2 regions of the Streptomyces sp. NPDC048257 genome follow, and region 1 is predicted to be linked to the other one. Evidence: riboswitches for the same ligand, from Rfam matches in the RefSeq annotation. Region 1 holds a riboswitch; the other holds the start of a gene.

Evidence for each region. A riboswitch is a leader RNA that binds a small molecule or an ion and turns the genes downstream of it on or off. The one in region 1 is predicted to bind guanidine.
Region 2: it holds a riboswitch for guanidine, as region 1 does, so the genes downstream of both, ACGFZK_RS28440 (multidrug efflux SMR transporter) here and ACGFZK_RS10080 (Ohr family peroxiredoxin) in region 1, are expected to answer to the same signal.

The regions. Positions count from the first base shown of each region.
Region 1 is NZ_JBICZI010000003.1:515,083-522,825, reverse strand. Features, by position in the region: gene ACGFZK_RS10115 (plasmid stabilization protein) at 172-495, shown strand; gene ACGFZK_RS10110 (hypothetical protein) at 473-859, opposite strand; gene ACGFZK_RS10105 (MFS transporter) at 1,149-2,648, shown strand; gene ACGFZK_RS10100 (peptidoglycan recognition family protein) at 2,828-3,628, shown strand; gene ACGFZK_RS10095 (STAS domain-containing protein) at 3,797-4,198, shown strand; gene ACGFZK_RS10090 (AraC family transcriptional regulator) at 4,217-5,179, opposite strand; gene ACGFZK_RS10085 (hypothetical protein) at 5,428-5,892, opposite strand; gene ACGFZK_RS10080 (Ohr family peroxiredoxin) at 5,879-6,331, opposite strand; guanidine-III (ykkC-III) riboswitch at 6,407-6,469, opposite strand; gene ACGFZK_RS10075 (hypothetical protein) at 6,593-6,808, shown strand; gene ACGFZK_RS10070 (SDR family oxidoreductase) at 6,990-7,743, shown strand, end outside.
Region 2 is NZ_JBICZI010000019.1:122,580-130,322, reverse strand. Features, by position in the region: gene ACGFZK_RS28465 (DUF1707 domain-containing protein) at 303-971, opposite strand; gene ACGFZK_RS28460 (ATP-binding cassette domain-containing protein) at 1,047-2,015, opposite strand; gene ACGFZK_RS28455 (ABC transporter permease) at 2,020-2,934, opposite strand; gene ACGFZK_RS28450 (ABC transporter permease) at 2,927-3,730, opposite strand; gene ACGFZK_RS28445 (transglycosylase domain-containing protein) at 3,917-6,385, shown strand; gene ACGFZK_RS28440 (multidrug efflux SMR transporter) at 6,408-6,728, opposite strand; guanidine-III (ykkC-III) riboswitch at 6,760-6,829, opposite strand; gene ACGFZK_RS28435 (co-chaperone GroES) at 6,889-7,230, opposite strand; gene ACGFZK_RS28430 (DUF3618 domain-containing protein) at 7,274-7,654, opposite strand; gene bcp (thioredoxin-dependent thiol peroxidase) at 7,713-7,743, shown strand, end outside.

The DNA of each region.
Region 1 (7,743 bases):
GATGCCCCAGCGGGAGCCGGGCAGGCGCGAGGCCCCCGGCTCTCGTGGCCCGGTCTGACCGGGCGACCGCACGCCAGGGTGCCTGAATGACGTCGTCCTGGCCGGGCAGACGCCGTACGGATCCGGTGGATCCGCAACAGACGTCGCATCGAGTCGAGTGAAGGAGTCACCATGCCTCGCGGTTCAAGTCCCAAGCGTGAACGTCAGTACGAGCACATCAAGGAGAGCGCCGAGCAGCGCGGCGAGAACACCAAGCGTGCGAAGGAGATCGCCGCGCGCACCGTCAACAAGGAACGTGCCCGCTCCGGAGAGTCGAAGACCGCGAGCCGCTCCTCCACACAGGACATGTCCTCGTCCAAGCGTGGCGGACAGCGCTCTCACAGCGGCTCTCAGGGCCCCACGAAGGAGCAGCTCTACAACGAGGCGAAGCAGCGGGGCATCGACGGCCGTTCGAAGATGGACAAGGCCGAGCTCAAGCGGGCTCTCGGACGCTGACCGGCGCGGGGATGCCGGCGGTCGGAGCGCCGCGGGGCGCGCCCCGGCGCCCGCAGTACGAACCGTCGGCATCGGCCCGGTCGCGTAGGAGCGCACCGTGCCGGAAGCAAGGGCCGGGACTCCGGGCCCGGCCCCTCGCAGGGGTGCGGAATCCGGGCAAATCGCCGCAGCCGGGCCGTCCGAGCATGCCGCGGATCAGGTGCAGGTTGTCGACCTGCACGGCGGCGGCGCTGGCCTGGTGGGACGGGTAGAAGCCCTGGAGGACCGTGGAGAGGAGCCGTCCGGCCTGCCCGAGGAGAAGGGCCGCGGCTCGGATCTGCCGGGAACCGGCCACCTGATGTTCGAGGCGGTCGTAGCCCGCCACGTGGGCTTCGATGTACGCGGGGGGTCGATCCAGCCGCCTGCGATCACCTCGTGGAGGAGACCGTTCATGGATCGCGGCGGCCTCCGGCACCGGGCCCGGCCGCGGGAGGACCGGCGGTTCGGGCCCGGCGAGACGGTCCAGGACCCGGCTCCGCAGGGGGTGTCCCGGTTCCGCGGTGCGCCGGACGGTACGGCCCACGCGCAGCCGTCCCCGGCCGGGGCCGCATGTACGGCCGGTTCGCGGGAACCCGGCAGGGCGGGGGCGATCGAGCAGGAGGGAACAGTAAGCGATGGCATCAGCAGCCTCGTTGCCGGAGGACTCCGTCCGGGCCGGCACGCGCACGGTCACCACAGCCGTGCCGGCCCGTCTCGACCGTCTGCCGTGGTCCCGGTGGCACTGGATGATCGTGATCGGCCTCGGCACCGTCTGGATCCTCGACGGGCTCGAGGTCACCATCGTCGGCAATGTCGCCGGCCGTCTCGCAGAGGAAGGCAGCGGCCTCGACATCACCGCCGCCCAGGTCACCGGTGTCGCCGCCGCCCTCTACGTGGCGGGTGCCTGCTCCGGGGCGCTGTTCTTCGGCTGGCTGACCGACCGCTACGGCCGCAAGAAGCTCTTCATGGTGACCCTGGTCGTCTACCTGGGCGCGACCGCGATGACCGCGCTGTCGTTCGAGTCCTGGTGGTTCTTCCTCTTCCGCTTCCTCACCGGCTTCGGTATCGGCGGCGAGTACGCGGCCATCAACTCGGCGATCGACGAGCTGATCCCGTCCCTCTACCGGGGCCGGGTCGACCTCATCATCAACGGCAGCTACTGGCTGGGCGCGATCGGCGGCGCCCTGCTGTCCGTGGTGATGCTGGACACCGGCATCTTTCCCCAGGACCTCGGCTGGCGGCTGAGTTTCGCCCTCGGTGTCGTCCTCGGCCTGGTCATCCTGCTCGTACGCCGGCACGTTCCGGAGAGTCCGCGCTGGCAGTTCATCCACGGCAAGGAGGGGGACGCCGAAGAACTGGTGTCGTCCGTGGAGCAGCGGATCGAGGAGGAGAAGGGCGAGCGGCTCCCGCCGCCGGCCGGTGAGATCACCATCCAGCAGCGCAAGAGCATCGGCTTCGGCCTGATCGCCAAGACGGTCTTCGGCCGCTACCCGCGCCGCGCGATCCTCGGCCTGTCGCTCTTCATCGGGCAGGCGTTCCTCTACAACGCCATCACCTTCGGCTTCGGCACCATCCTCACGACGTTCTTCGACGTGCCGACGGGCCACACCGGCTACTACTTCGCCGTGATCGCCGCGGGGAACTTCCTCGGGCCCCTGCTGCTCGGAAAGCTCTTCGACACGCTCGGGCGCCGGATCATGATCTCCTCCACGTACCTGCTCTCGGGTGTGCTCCTGTTCGGTACGGCCTGGCTGTTCGACCGGGGTTCCCTCACGGCGACGACGATGACGGTCTGCTGGTGCGTGGTGCTGTTCTTCGCGTCGGCGGGCGCCTCCAGTGCGTACCTGACCGTCTCGGAGGTGTTTCCCATGGAGACCCGCGCCATGGCCATCGCCTTCTTCTACGCCCTCGGCACCGCGGCGGGCGGCATCAGCGGCCCGCTGATCTTCGCCGGCCTCACCGAGTCGGGTGTGGTCGGCGACACCGCGCTCGCCTTCCGGATCGGCGCCGCACTGATGTGCGCCGCCGGCCTCGTGGCGGTGTTCCTGGCGGTCAAGGCCGAGCGGCGCTCGCTGGAGGACATCGCCGAACCCCTGTCGGTGGCGAAGCCGGCTCCGTCCTCCGGCTCCGGCTGACCGCCGTCTTCGCCCAGAGCGCCGGCGGCCGGTCGCGGCCACCGCCGCAGGGCCCGCTGCGGCCACCGCCGCAGACGGGGTCCCCGGTCGGCCGGCGCGCGGCCGGTCGGGGACAGTCCGGCGGGTGCGCGGTGTGTCTGCGCGGCCGGTGGAGCCCCGGTCCCCTTCAATGGCGCGGCATGACCTTCTCCGCACTGCACCAGCCGCCGGCCCGCGCCGAGGCCCCGTACACCCGCCGGTCGGTCCTCACGGGAGCCTTCGCCCTGGCCGCTGCCGCGGCACTGCCGCTCGCCGCGGCGGGGCGGGCGTACTCCGCCACCGCCCCGGACATCATCGGCTGCGCCGCCTGGGGTGCGCGCGCGGCGTCCGAACCGGTCGTCGTCCTGGCCAACCGCCCGGAGCGGATCATCGTCCACCACACGGCGACGGCGAACGTGACGGACTACTCGAAGCAGCGCGCCTTCGCCCTCGCCCGCGCGATCCAGACCTACCACATGGACGCGCAGGGCTGGATCGACACGGGTCAGCACTTCACCGTCAGCCGCGGAGCCTTCGTACTGGAGGGACGCCACAACAGCCTGGCGGAGCTGCGCACCGGCACCCGCCAGGTGCGGGCGGCGCACTGCGTCGGCCAGAACACGGTGTCGATCGGCATCGAGAACGAAGGCACGTACACCTCGCAGACCCCGCCGACGGCGCAGTACGAGGCACTGGCCGACCTGTGCGCCCACATCTGCGACCAGTACGGCCTGCCCGCGTCGGAGATCTACGGCCACCGCGACTTCAACGCCACCTCCTGCCCCGGCGACCGCCTCTACGCACTGCTCCCGACCCTCCGCAAGGACGTCGCCGCCCGCCTCGGCACGGCTGTGGCGGAGCCGGAGGAGGCCGCCGATCCCCTCGGGGACCTGGTCCGCCAGGCCACCGGTCGGCCGGCCTCGACGTACGCGGAATACCTCCCGGCAGGTCTGCTGCCCTGACGGTCGGCCGCCCCCGGCCCGGGACACGGCGCCGTGCGCTCCGGCGGCGGGGGGCCTGTCCGCCAAACGAACACCAGCGTTCCTTCGTTTCCGGAGCTGTACGCCGCCCCGGACCCGGATAGCGTCGATGCACGAGTGGCCGCCGGCGAAGGACCACACCACCCGTGCATGGACGGAAGGACCGAGATGAACCCGCTGGCCGACCGCGGTCCGCACAGCGTCACGGTCGCCACACGCGTCGACTGCAGCGTGGTCACCCTCACCGGTGACATCGACCTGGACCACGTCGACGCGTTGAACAGTGCGCTCCTGGGGGCGTGCGCCGATCCCGGTGCTCCGGAGCGCGTGGTCGTCGACCTCACGCGGCTCAGGTTCTGCGACTCCGCCGGCCTCAACGCCCTGTTGCGCGCACGCTCGTTGTGCGAGTCGAACGGGCGCACCCTGATCCTCGCCCATCCCGGCCCGCAGTTCTACCGCCTGCTGTGCCTCACGGGTACCGATCAGCTGTTCCACCTCAGTCTTCCCGAGCCGGGCGAGACGGGCGAGGGGCCGGCCCGTACGGCGCCCTGACCGCCGCCGTCCTGTGTGTCAGCGGGTTCCGACGGTTCTGAGGGTGACGGAGGGCGCCACGCCGTACGCCTGACGGTAGGCGGCGGCGAAGCGGCCCTGGTGGGCGAAGCCCCACCGTCCGGCGACGGCGGCGACGCTCGTGGTGCCGGACGGCTCGGCGGAGCGGAGTTCGGCGTGGGCGCGGGCCAGCCGGACGCGGCGGAGGTGGCCGAGCGGCGTGGTGCCGGCGTGGCGGGTGAAGGCGTACTGGACCGCGCGCGGGGTGACGGGGACGGAGGCGGCGATGTCGGCGAGCGTGATGTCGCGGTGGGCGTTGGCCTCGATGAACGAGAGGGCGCGGCGCAGGGTGTCGCTGTGTGCGTCGCGGGTGTCGGGCGGGGCGGGCCTGTCGGCCCGGGCGGTGTTCGGCAGGGTCCCCAGCACCGTGGCCGCCAGGTGCTGGACGGCCGTGGACACCAGTAGTCCGCCGTCGTCGGCGCAAGCGGCGGTCTCGTCGAGGACGTGGTCACGGAGGTAGGCGACGGCCGCGCCGAGCCGCCGGTTCTCGGCCGGACCGACCGGCCGGGCCCCGGTGATCCGCACGTCCTTGTCCCCCGGCAGGGAGGCGACCCGGTTCAGCAGGCCGGGGTCGAACATCGTGATCGTGTACCGGGCCGCGCGGACCTGTCCCTCGTAGGGCCGGTCGTGGGGGGCGAGGAGGAAGGTCTCGCCGGGACCGTAGACCTCCTCGCGGCCGCCGGTGGTGTCCACGATGCTGCCGCTGTGCATCGTGACCAGACACACCTTGCCCAGGCAGCCCGCGTCGTAGCCCATCGTGTAGCCGAACGACAGACGGTCCACGCTGAGCCCGCCGGCCGCTGTACGGGAGATCCGCGCCCGGGTGTCGGAGGGGCGGCCGTGGATCTGCATGGGGGTGTAGGCGGAGGACAGGAACGCCTCTGTGGCCTCGAGGTCCCCGCTGTCGAAGAAGAGGTGCGTCATCCGGGCCCTCACTCACCGGTCTGCTCGGCGTGGTCTGCCGACGTCATCCGTCGCTCAGTATGCCGTGGTCCGGGCAGGAGGGGCGGGCCGCGGGGGTGCCTGGTCGGCCGGGCCGTGTGCGGTGGGTGTGGGGGAGTTCGGGACCCACAGGGGCGGCGCGGGGCCGCGGGCGGCCGCGTGCATCAACTCGCTGTCAGCTCAGGCGGGTTGATGCCCATCGGCTCCTCCGCGCCCTGCACGGGGCGGGGTTACAGCCGCCAGTACGTACCGGCGCGGGAGTCGACGTGCACCACGTGGCTGCCGACGCGCACCACGTGGTGGTCCGGGCCGGACCAGGAGCCGCAGGCGCCGTCGGCGGCGGGCAGCGGGGTCCAGATTTCGAGGAAGGTGGAGCCGTCCGGGTTGGTGCCCCGCTCGACGAGGTTCGCACCGTCCCACCGGAAGGTGCCGGCGTCTTCGCCGGGCTCGCCCGTGAGGTGGTGGAAGTGCACGTGCGAGCCGTCGAAGGACGTCGTCCCGGCGAACCCCCGGCTGTCGGCGTAGTACGACCCGGCCTGCAGCCACACCACTTCGCGGTCCTCGACGAGGGGGCCGCCGCCTCGGCTGATGCCGCGCCGCAGCCAGGCGCCCTGCTCGGGCACCGGGATGCCGGAGCCGGCCGGTACGTGCCCGGCGGGTACGCGCCCGGCCGGGCCGGGCTCAGGCGCGGTCATCGGCGGCGGGCTCGTCCACGGCCAGGAGCGTCAGCGGTACGTTGCCGCGTACGGCCTGCGAGTACGGGCAGACCGCGTCCGCCCGGTGCAGCAGGGGCTGGAGGTCCGCCGCCCGCCACCCCGGCAGGCTGACGGTGAGCGTCACCGCGAGGCCGTAGCCCGCGGGTGTGTCCGTGGTGCCGAGCTGCACCTCGCAGGCCACCTGTGCGGCGGAGGCGTCCGCCCCGAACTCGGCGGCGACCTCCGCGAGCGCGGAGGTGAAGCAGGCGGCGAAACCGGCCGCGAACAGCTGCTCGGGGTTGGTGGTGCCGGGCACCTTCTTGCGCGGCGGGGCGAGGCGGACGTCCAGGCGTCCGTCGTCCGTGCGGACGGATCCGGTACGTCCCCCCGCGGCGTGCGCGGTCGTCCGGTACAGGCTGCGGGTGAGTGGCACGGTCATGGCGTTCGGCCCATCTTGCTCGACGAGGACGCTGCCCGGGTGCGGACAGCGGACGGCGCTGCTCGTGCAGCACCTCGCGCGTCGTCGTGCGTAACCGGGTACGGCGCATCTCGTCCGGGGCCTTGGACCGGCCGCCGGACAATCTAGCAACGCAGTCCGTCGTCCGGAGCATCCGCCGCGGTGAAGTTCCTCACCCGTTGCCGGCCCGGCCCGGCCGTCGCCCTGGCCGCGGCCGCTTCCTACACTCACCCCGTGGATGCGATGAGATGTACCTACTGCGGTGGCGGTGGCCTGGAGCCGGGTTTCGTCGAGGATGCCGGGGAGGGGGCCCGGGGGTACGCGCGCTGGATCGCCGGGCCGCTGGAACGCGGCCTGTTCGGCGGCGCCAAACGGCTGGGCAGGCCCCGGCGCCGCATCGAGGCGTACCGCTGCCCGCACTGCGGCCACCTGGAGCTCTTCGCGACCGAATCCGTCTGACGGCCGGCCACCGGGCCGCGGCGGTCCCGCCGCGGCCCGGACAGGCCGGACCGTACGCGCCCGTACGTGCGCCCGCGCGCCTCCGCACGCCCCCGCAGGAGGTGGTGACGGCGGGCCGCCGTCCCACGACCATGACCGTCGTCAGCACAGTCCGGAACAACTCACTCGTCACGGGGGAACGATGGGAAGACGCTGGCTGGTCACGGGATGCTCCTCCGGCCTCGGGCTCGCACTGGCCACGGCCGCGGCCCGGGCCGGGGACGAACTGGCGGTCACCGCCCGCAAGACCGCCGACCTGGAGGACCTCGCCGCCGCCTGGCCCGGCCGCATCGTCCCGATCCCGCTCGAACTGCGCGACGCCGCCTCCTGCGAGGAGGCCGTCCGTACCGCCGCAGACCGTCTCGGCGGCATCGACATCCTCGTCAACAACGCAGGCATCGGCCTGTTCGGTGCGGTCGAGGAGGTCTCGGACGCCGAGTTGCGCGACCAGTTGGAGACGTTGGTCGTGGGCCCGTGGCGGCTCACCCGGCTCGTCCTGTCGCTGATGCGGGCCCAGGGCCACGGCCACATCGTCAACATCTCCTCCGTGGTCGGCCGGATCGCGTTCCCGGGCCTGGCCGCCTACGTCGCCGGGAAGCACGCCCTGGAGGGCATGAGCCAGACACTGGCGGTCGAGGCCGCCCCGCACAACATCCGCGTCACGGTGGTGGAGCCGGGCATGTTCGCCACGCGCTACGGCACGTCCATGGCGCGGGCGCACCGCCGGATCCCGGCCTACGACGTGACCAACCGCGAGATGCTCGAAGGGGCCCGCGGTCTCGCGGAGAATCCCGAGACCGGGCGCCCCGAGGACTTCGCCGCGCGGGTCCTCGACATCGTCGCCGCCCAGGGCCCGACACCGCTGCGGATCCCGGTCGGCGACGACGCGTACGGCT
Region 2 (7,743 bases), on a different contig from region 1:
GCCCTGCCGTGGGGCGGGGACACGCAGGAGGGTCCCCGCAGGACGAGGCGCGACCGCGGCCGCCCGGCCGGGACCAGCCCGCGCGCGCCGAGCCGAGGAGACCCTCGTGCGGGGCACCGACCCACCCTTCAGCCGCCCGCAGGGCAACCCGCGCGGGGCCACCGCGCCGGGCCGTACACCGCCGAGCCGCCCGCAGGGCACCAGGCACCGGCCCACCCCCACCCCGGCCAGCCGTACACCGCAGAGCCGCCCGCAGGGCACCAGGCGCCGCCCCACACCGCCACCCCCGGGAGCCGAGGCGGCTACAGCTCCTTGCGGAGGGACGGGCCGCCCGAGGGGCGTTTGGGATTCTTGATCTTGATCTCCACGCCGCCCCAGAAGGCGAAGCCCGTCACCACCACCCGCGGAGCGCCCGGCCGGGACGGGCCCGGGCTGTCGCGCTGGTCGAAGGCGCCCATGAAGCCGAAGCCCCGGACGTCGAGCTCCACCCCCGGCGGCACCGTGATCTCGATACCGCCCATGATCGCGACACAGTTGATCACCACCTCGCGCTGCGCGAAGTCCGCCTCGCGCAGGTCGAGCTCCCCGCCGCCCCAGAACGCCACCGCGTCGAACCGCGCCGGCACCGTCCACCGGCCCTTGCGCTGGAACCCCGACATGACCGCGACGGCCGCCGTCGAGGTGCCCGCACCACCGATCCGCCCCGACCAGGGCTCGGCGTCCCCCGACGGCCGGAGCACCGGCCCGCCCGCCAGTGGCGACGGTGACGACGGCGCCGGCAGGTCCCGCGTCAGCGGTTCCAGTTCCGCGTACGTCCGGGACGTGTACGCCGCCTCCAGCCGCTCCTCGAATTCCTCCATGTCGAGCCGGCCCTCGGCGACGGCGTCCCGCAGACGCTCCGCCACCCGGTCCCGGTCGGCATCGGACGCCCTCAGCTCCGGCAACGGCTTCTCCGGCCGCTCGTCACTCATGCGCACCAGACTATGCACGTCTCGCGGGGAGTTGTATGACTCGGCCCCTGAGATCGCCCCCACCTTTCCCCGAGATCACCCCCGGCCCGCGTACATCCGCGCGATCACGTCCTCGATGTCCGGCTCCCGCACCGACAGGTCCACCAGCGGATAGTCCGCCGCCACCGCCGCCACCAGCGGGGCCGCCGACGCCCCCGCCGGGAACGCCAGCCACTGCCGCGGCCCCTCCACCTTCACCACCCGCGCCCCCGCCACACTGATCGGCGCGAGCTCCCGCTCCAGGTCCACCACCAGCGTCCGCTCGCTCTCCCCCACCGCCCCCGCCGCGTGCAGGCCGCCCAGCGTCCCGTCGTACATCAGCCGCCCGTGGTCGATCACCATCACCCGCTCGCACAGCTGCTCGATGTCCTGGAGGTCGTGCGTGGTCAGCAGCACCGTCGTGCCGAGTTCCTCGTTCAGCTGCCGCAGGAAGCCCCGTACCTTCGCCTTGCTCACCACGTCGAGCCCGATCGTCGGCTCGTCCAGGTACAGCACCTCCGGATCGTGCAGCAGCGCCGCCGCGATGTCCCCGCGCATCCGCTGCCCGAGCGACAGCTGCCGTACCGGTACGTCCAGCAGCTCGGCCAGGTCGAGGCGGTCCACGCAGCGCTCCAGGTTCTCCTCGAAACGTGCCCGCGGCACCCGGTACAGCCGCCGCATCAGCCCGTACGAGTCCTTCAGCGGCAGGTCCCACCACAGCGTGGTGCGCTGCCCGAACACCACCCCGATCCGGTGCGCGAGCCGCATCCGCTCCCGCGCCGGGTCGATGCCCGCGACCCGCAGCCGGCCGCCGCTCGGCGTCAGGATGCCGGTCAGCATCTTGATCGTGGTCGACTTCCCGGCGCCGTTGGGCCCGATGTAGCCGACCATCTCGCCCCGGGCGACCTCGAAGCTGATCCCGTCCACCGCCCGGACCTGGCGTTTCTCCCGGCGCATCAGGCTCACCCGGCGCCGTACGTCGAAGACCTTCTCGACCCCGTCCAACGAGATCAACGCATCCGCCACAGCTCTAGCTCCCCGTGCTTCGGTACGAACGGACTCCCGCGCGCCACGCCAGCGACGCGGGCAGGAACACCACGAAGGCCACCAGCGGGCTCAGGTAAGCGACCCACCCGGGCAGCCCCAGCGGATCGGGCCGCCCCAGCACGTGCAGCGCGGGCAGCCAGTTGACGAAGGCCAGCGGGACGATGAAGGTCACCGCGCGCAGCAGGTCCTTCGCGAAGACCGTCGGCGGGTACTGGAGCATCGTGCAGCCGCCGTAGGTGAAGGAGTTCTGCACCTCCGCCGCGTCCCCGGACAGGAACTGGAAGGCCGCGCCGGTCACCATCACCGCCGCGAAGATCGCCGCCCCGGCGAGGACCATCACGGGGACCAGCACCACCTTTCCGGCCGTCCAGTCCACCTCCAGCGTCCAGACCGCCCAGCCCATCACCCCGAGCCCCTGGCCGATCCGGCCCAGCCGGCGCAGCGCGAAGCGGTCCGCCGCGACCTGCGCGAGCACCGGGACCGGCCGCACCAGCATCGTGTCGAGCGAGCCGTCGCGGATCCGGGCGCCGATCCGGTCGGTGTTGCCCAGCAGCATGTCCGCCAGGCCCAGGGAGGCCGAGCAGGAGCCGTAGAGCAGGGCGATCTCGGGCAGCGTGAACCCGCCGAGGGCGTCCACGTGGGAGAACATGATGTAGATCGCGACGAAGTCCAGGAGGGTGATCGCCGCGTGCCCGACGGTCGTCAGGACGAAGGACGTCCGGTAGGTCATCGTGGAGCGGATCCACATCGCCACGATCAGCCCGTAGCCGCGCAGCCCCTCGCGGACGCGACCGCGCCGCGGCGGCTGGGCCTGGGCCCGCGCCCGCGCCTGCGCCCCGGCGGACCCTCCCGCCCGGACAGGCGCCGGCGCCGCCGGTACCGCCTCCACCTCAGCCACCCTGGACCACCACCTTCCGTGTCGCCGCCGACTGCAACAGCCGCCCGGCGCCCAGCAGTACGAGCGCCCACCCGGCCTGGAAGCCCAGCGCCTCGGCCGCACCCCCGGCCCCCGCGTGCTTGCCCAGCAGCACGTCCGTCGGCACCTGGAGCATCGCCGCCCACGGCAGGACCCGGACGGACTCGCCGAAGCCGCCCGGAAAGACGGTCAGCGGCAGCAGCATCCCGGAGAAGAAGATCGAGGTGACCGTGGCCATGATGTTGATCCCCGACCCGTCCATCAGCCAGAACGCCACCAGCCCCACCATGTAGCGCAGCGCGAAGCTCACCACCAGTGCCAGCAGGACCGACACCAGGAACAGCAGCCAGCGCAGCGGATCGAGGGGCAGCGCCAGCGGGAACGCCAGCGCCCCCGCCACCAGCGGCACCACCCCGCGGCCCAGCAACTGGAAGCCCGCCCGGCCCAGATCGGCCGCGAGCCACCACATCTGGAGGTCCGCGGGCCGGTACAGGTCGACGGCGATGTCCCCCGTCCGGATCCGCTCCTGGAGCTCCTCCTGGAACCCGCCGCCGATCAGCGCACCGGCGGCCAGCAGCGATTGGCTCACCCAGACGAAGGTGAGCGCCTGGGACTGGTCGTAGCCGCCGAGCCCGGGGCGCTCGTCCCACAGCGCGATGTACGTGTACGCGACGATGAACCCGAACACGGTATTGGTGAAGACCCCCGCCGCGGTTGCCGTCCCGTAGGTGGCGTAACGCCTGAATCCGCCTGCCGCGACCGCCAGGTAGAGACGCACTCTCCGGCGCACCGTATCCCTCCGTTTCCCACGTCGTTCCTACGTCGGCCAAAGCGCGCGAGCTTAGTGCGGAGGGGCGAGCCACGCGACCGATTTATGCCCGTCCGGAGCGGAAACAGCGGCCATCGGGTAGACACCATGAGGTACAGAAGTGGATATTTCGAACGGCGTCGAGGAGTCCTGGAGATGAGCGACCAGTCACCACCCCCGGGCTGGACCCCTCGCGACCCCGACACCCCGCCCGACGCACCGCAGTCGAAGCCGCAGCCACAGCCACAGCCACCAGGGCACTCGGAACAGCAGCAGGGCGAACAGCGGCCCCACACCCCCGGACCGGGGAAGAAGCCCCGGCGCAAGAGAACCGGCTGGCGCCGCCTCCTCCCCACCTGGCGCATGGTCCTGGGCGGCATCCTGCTCCTCGCCCTGCTGATCGGCGGCGCCCTCGTGGCCGGCTACCTGCTGGTCGACATCCCGCCGGCCAACGCCGCCGCCACCGCCCAGTCGAACGTGTACCTCTACTCCGACGGCTCGCAGATCGCCCGCGACGGCGAGGTCAACCGCGTCAACGTGCCGCTCTCGCAGATCCCTCGGACCGTCCAGGAAGCCGTACTGGCCGCCGAGGACCGGGACTTCTACTCCGAACGGGCGGTCGACCCCAAGGCGATGCTGCGCGCCGCCTGGAACACGGCGACCGGCAAGGGCACCCAGTCCGGTTCGACCATCACCCAGCAGTACGTCAAGAACTACTACTTGGGCCAGGAACAGACGATCAAACGCAAGGTCAAGGAGTTCTTCATCGCGATCAAACTCGGTCGCGAGAAGTCGAAGAACTACATCCTCGAGGGCTACCTGAACACCAGCTACTTCGGTCGCAACGCCTACGGCATCCAGGCCGCCGCCCAGGCCTACTACGGCAAGGACGTCGGCAAGCTCACCACCGCCGAGGGCGCCTACCTCGCCACCCTCCTCAACTCCCCCAGCGCCTTCGACGTCGTCGCCCACCCCCAGAGCCGCCCCCGCGCCCTCGCCCGCTGGAACTACGTGCTCGACGGCATGGTCAAGAAGCAGTGGCTGCCCGCCGCCGAACGCGCGACGACGCAGTTCCCCGAACCGGGCAAGGTCCGCGCCGCCGCCGGCCTGTCCGGCCAGCGCGGCTACCTGGTCGAAGCGATCAAGGACTACATCGTCGAGAACAAGATCCTCGACGACAAGACCCTCGCCGAGGGCGGCTACCGGATCACCTCCACCATCGACAAACGCCGCCAGAGCGCCTTCGTCGACGCCGTCGAGGAACAGATGGCCGGCAAACTCGAACCCGAGACGCGCAAGGCGGACCGGCTGGTCCGGGCCGGCGGCGTCTCCATCGACCCGGCCACCGGCAAGGTCGTCGCCATGTACGGGGGCATCGACTACACCAAGCAGTACGTGAACAACGCGACCCGGCACGACTACCAGGTCGCCTCCACCTTCAAGCCGTTCGTCTTCGCGGCCGCCGCCGAGAACGACTCCCGCACCCAGGACGGCCGCCGGATCACCCCGAACACGATCTACAACGGCGACAACAAGCGCCCGGTCGCCGGCGGCCGCATCCGCTTCGCCCCCGAGAACGAGGGCCAGGTCTCGTACGGGAACATCACCGTCAACACCGCCACCGACCTCTCCGTCAACGCCGTCTACGCACAGATGGCGGTCGACGTCGGCACCACCAGGGTCAAGAAGACCGCCATCGACCTCGGCATCCCCGAGGACACCCCCAACTTCGTGGCGGGCCCGGCCATGGCACTCGGCACCCTCCAGGCCAGCGTCCTGGACATGGCCCAGGCGTACGCCACCCTCGCCGACCACGGCCGCCGCACCCCCTACACCCTGGTGGAGAAGATCACCAAGGGCGGCGACACCATCGGCCTGCCCGAGCGCACCCCCACCCAGGCCATCAGCCGCGAGTCCGCCGACACCACCACCTCCATGCTGGTCAGCGTCGTGGACAACGGCACCGGTACGGCAGCCCTCGCCGCCGGCCACCCGGCCGCGGGCAAGACCGGCACCGGCGAACTCGACCGCTCGGCCTGGTTCGCGGCCTACACCCCCGACCTGGTCACCGTGGTCTCGATGATGGGCCAGGACCCGGACACCGGAACCCTGCAGTCCCTCTACGGCGCCCTCGGCGAGACCCGCATCGGCGGCGGCGGCTACCCCGCCCGCATCTGGGCCGCCTACACGAAGACCGCCCTGGAGGGCACCGACCCCGTCGACTTCGACCTGGAACTCCAGCCCGGCGCCGCGCAGCCCCCGCCGCCGACCAGCCCGGAATCCGAACCGCCGCAGGAGACGCCCGACGAACCCTCGCCCAGCACCCCGGAACGCCCGACCCGGCCCACGCCGTCGAACCCGACGGGCGGCCGCAACCAGGGCGGGCAGAACAACGGCGGCCAGGACAACGGCGGCCGCACGAACGAGGGCCAGGACAACGGCGGCCAGGACAACGGAGGTCAGGACAACGGAGGTCAGGACAACGGCGGCACCACCCAGGGCCGCGACCAGGGCGGCACCACCCAAGGCACCCAGGGCACCCAGGGCGGCGCACAGGGAAGTGCCCAGGGCAGCGACGGCGGCCCCGCGGAAGGCCTGCGCCCACCGTCGGCGTTCCTCGAATAGCCGGAGCCGGGCGGCCGGCCGGTCAGTGACCGGAGGTCGCCTTCAGCCCCACCACGGCGACCAGCAGCAGACAGATGAAGAAGATCCGGGCGGCGGTGACGGGCTCACCCAGCACCGCCATACCGAGCACGGCCGCACCGGCGGCGCCGATCCCCACCCACACTCCGTACGCCGTACCGATGGGCAGGGTCTTCGCGGCGTAGGACAGCAACACCATGCTCGCGACGATCCCGGCGCCCGTGAACACACTGGGCCACAGCCGGGTGAAACCTTCGGTGAACTTCATGCCGATCGACCAGCCGACCTCGAGCAGACCGGCGACGAGAAGAAGAACCCATGCCATGACGGCACCTCCGGGACAACGAGCGATACGGGGTGCGTCGTCTTGTCGTACCCGGTACGGCGCGTCTCGTCGGGGTTCTCCCCCACCGTAGCAAAGGCAGCGAAAAGGGCCGGTGACCTGGGCCACCAGCCCTTCTTCCCTACGGGCAGCCCCCGCCGGGCTACAGGTACAGCCCGGTGGAGTCCTCCGACCCCTCCAGCCGCTCCGCGGCCACGGCGTGCAGGTCCCGCTCGCGCATCAGCACGTACGTCGCACCGCGCACCTCGACCTCGGCGCGGTCCTCGGGGTCGTACAGCACCCGGTCACCGGGCTCGATCGTCCGGACGTTCTGCCCGACCGCGACCACCTCGGCCCAGGCGAGCCGCTTGCCCACCGCGGCCGTCGCCGGAATCAGGATGCCGCCGCCCGAGCGGCGCTCGCCCTCCGGCAGATCGGACTTCACGAGCACGCGGTCGTGCAGCATGCGGATGGGCAGCTTGTCGTGGGTGGTGTTCTCGCTCACGCCCCGAACCTACCGGTCCGCGCCCGCGCCGTACCGCTCAGGGTCATCCGCGCCTGCGGCGCGCCGACACCACGAGCAGCCCGACCACGCTCACCGCGACCAGGGCGACGGGCACGATCCGGTCGATGCGCGGCGTCCCGTCGTCGTGGCGCAGGCCGTCCCGCAGATCCGTCACGACCCGGTTCACCGTGGCGAGGGCCCGCCCGGCGGTCTGGTCGACGGTCGAGGCGACCCGGGCCTTCGCGTCCCCGATGACCGTCTTCGGGTGCACGCGCACGCCGATCTCGTCGAGCGTCTCGGCGAGCTGCTCGCGGCGGCGGACGATGTCCGCCTCGATCTGTGCAGGGGTCCTGGCTTCCCGGGTCCTGGCTTCCGACACCGCGCTGCCTCCGTCGTCGTGGTCCTGTGGGGCGTAGTCCGCCATGAACAGTCTGTCAGCTTAGTCTCATGGCATACCGATCCCCTCCCGAGGAGAGTGCCAGATGAGCGAGCGACTCCAGCCGGGCGACACCG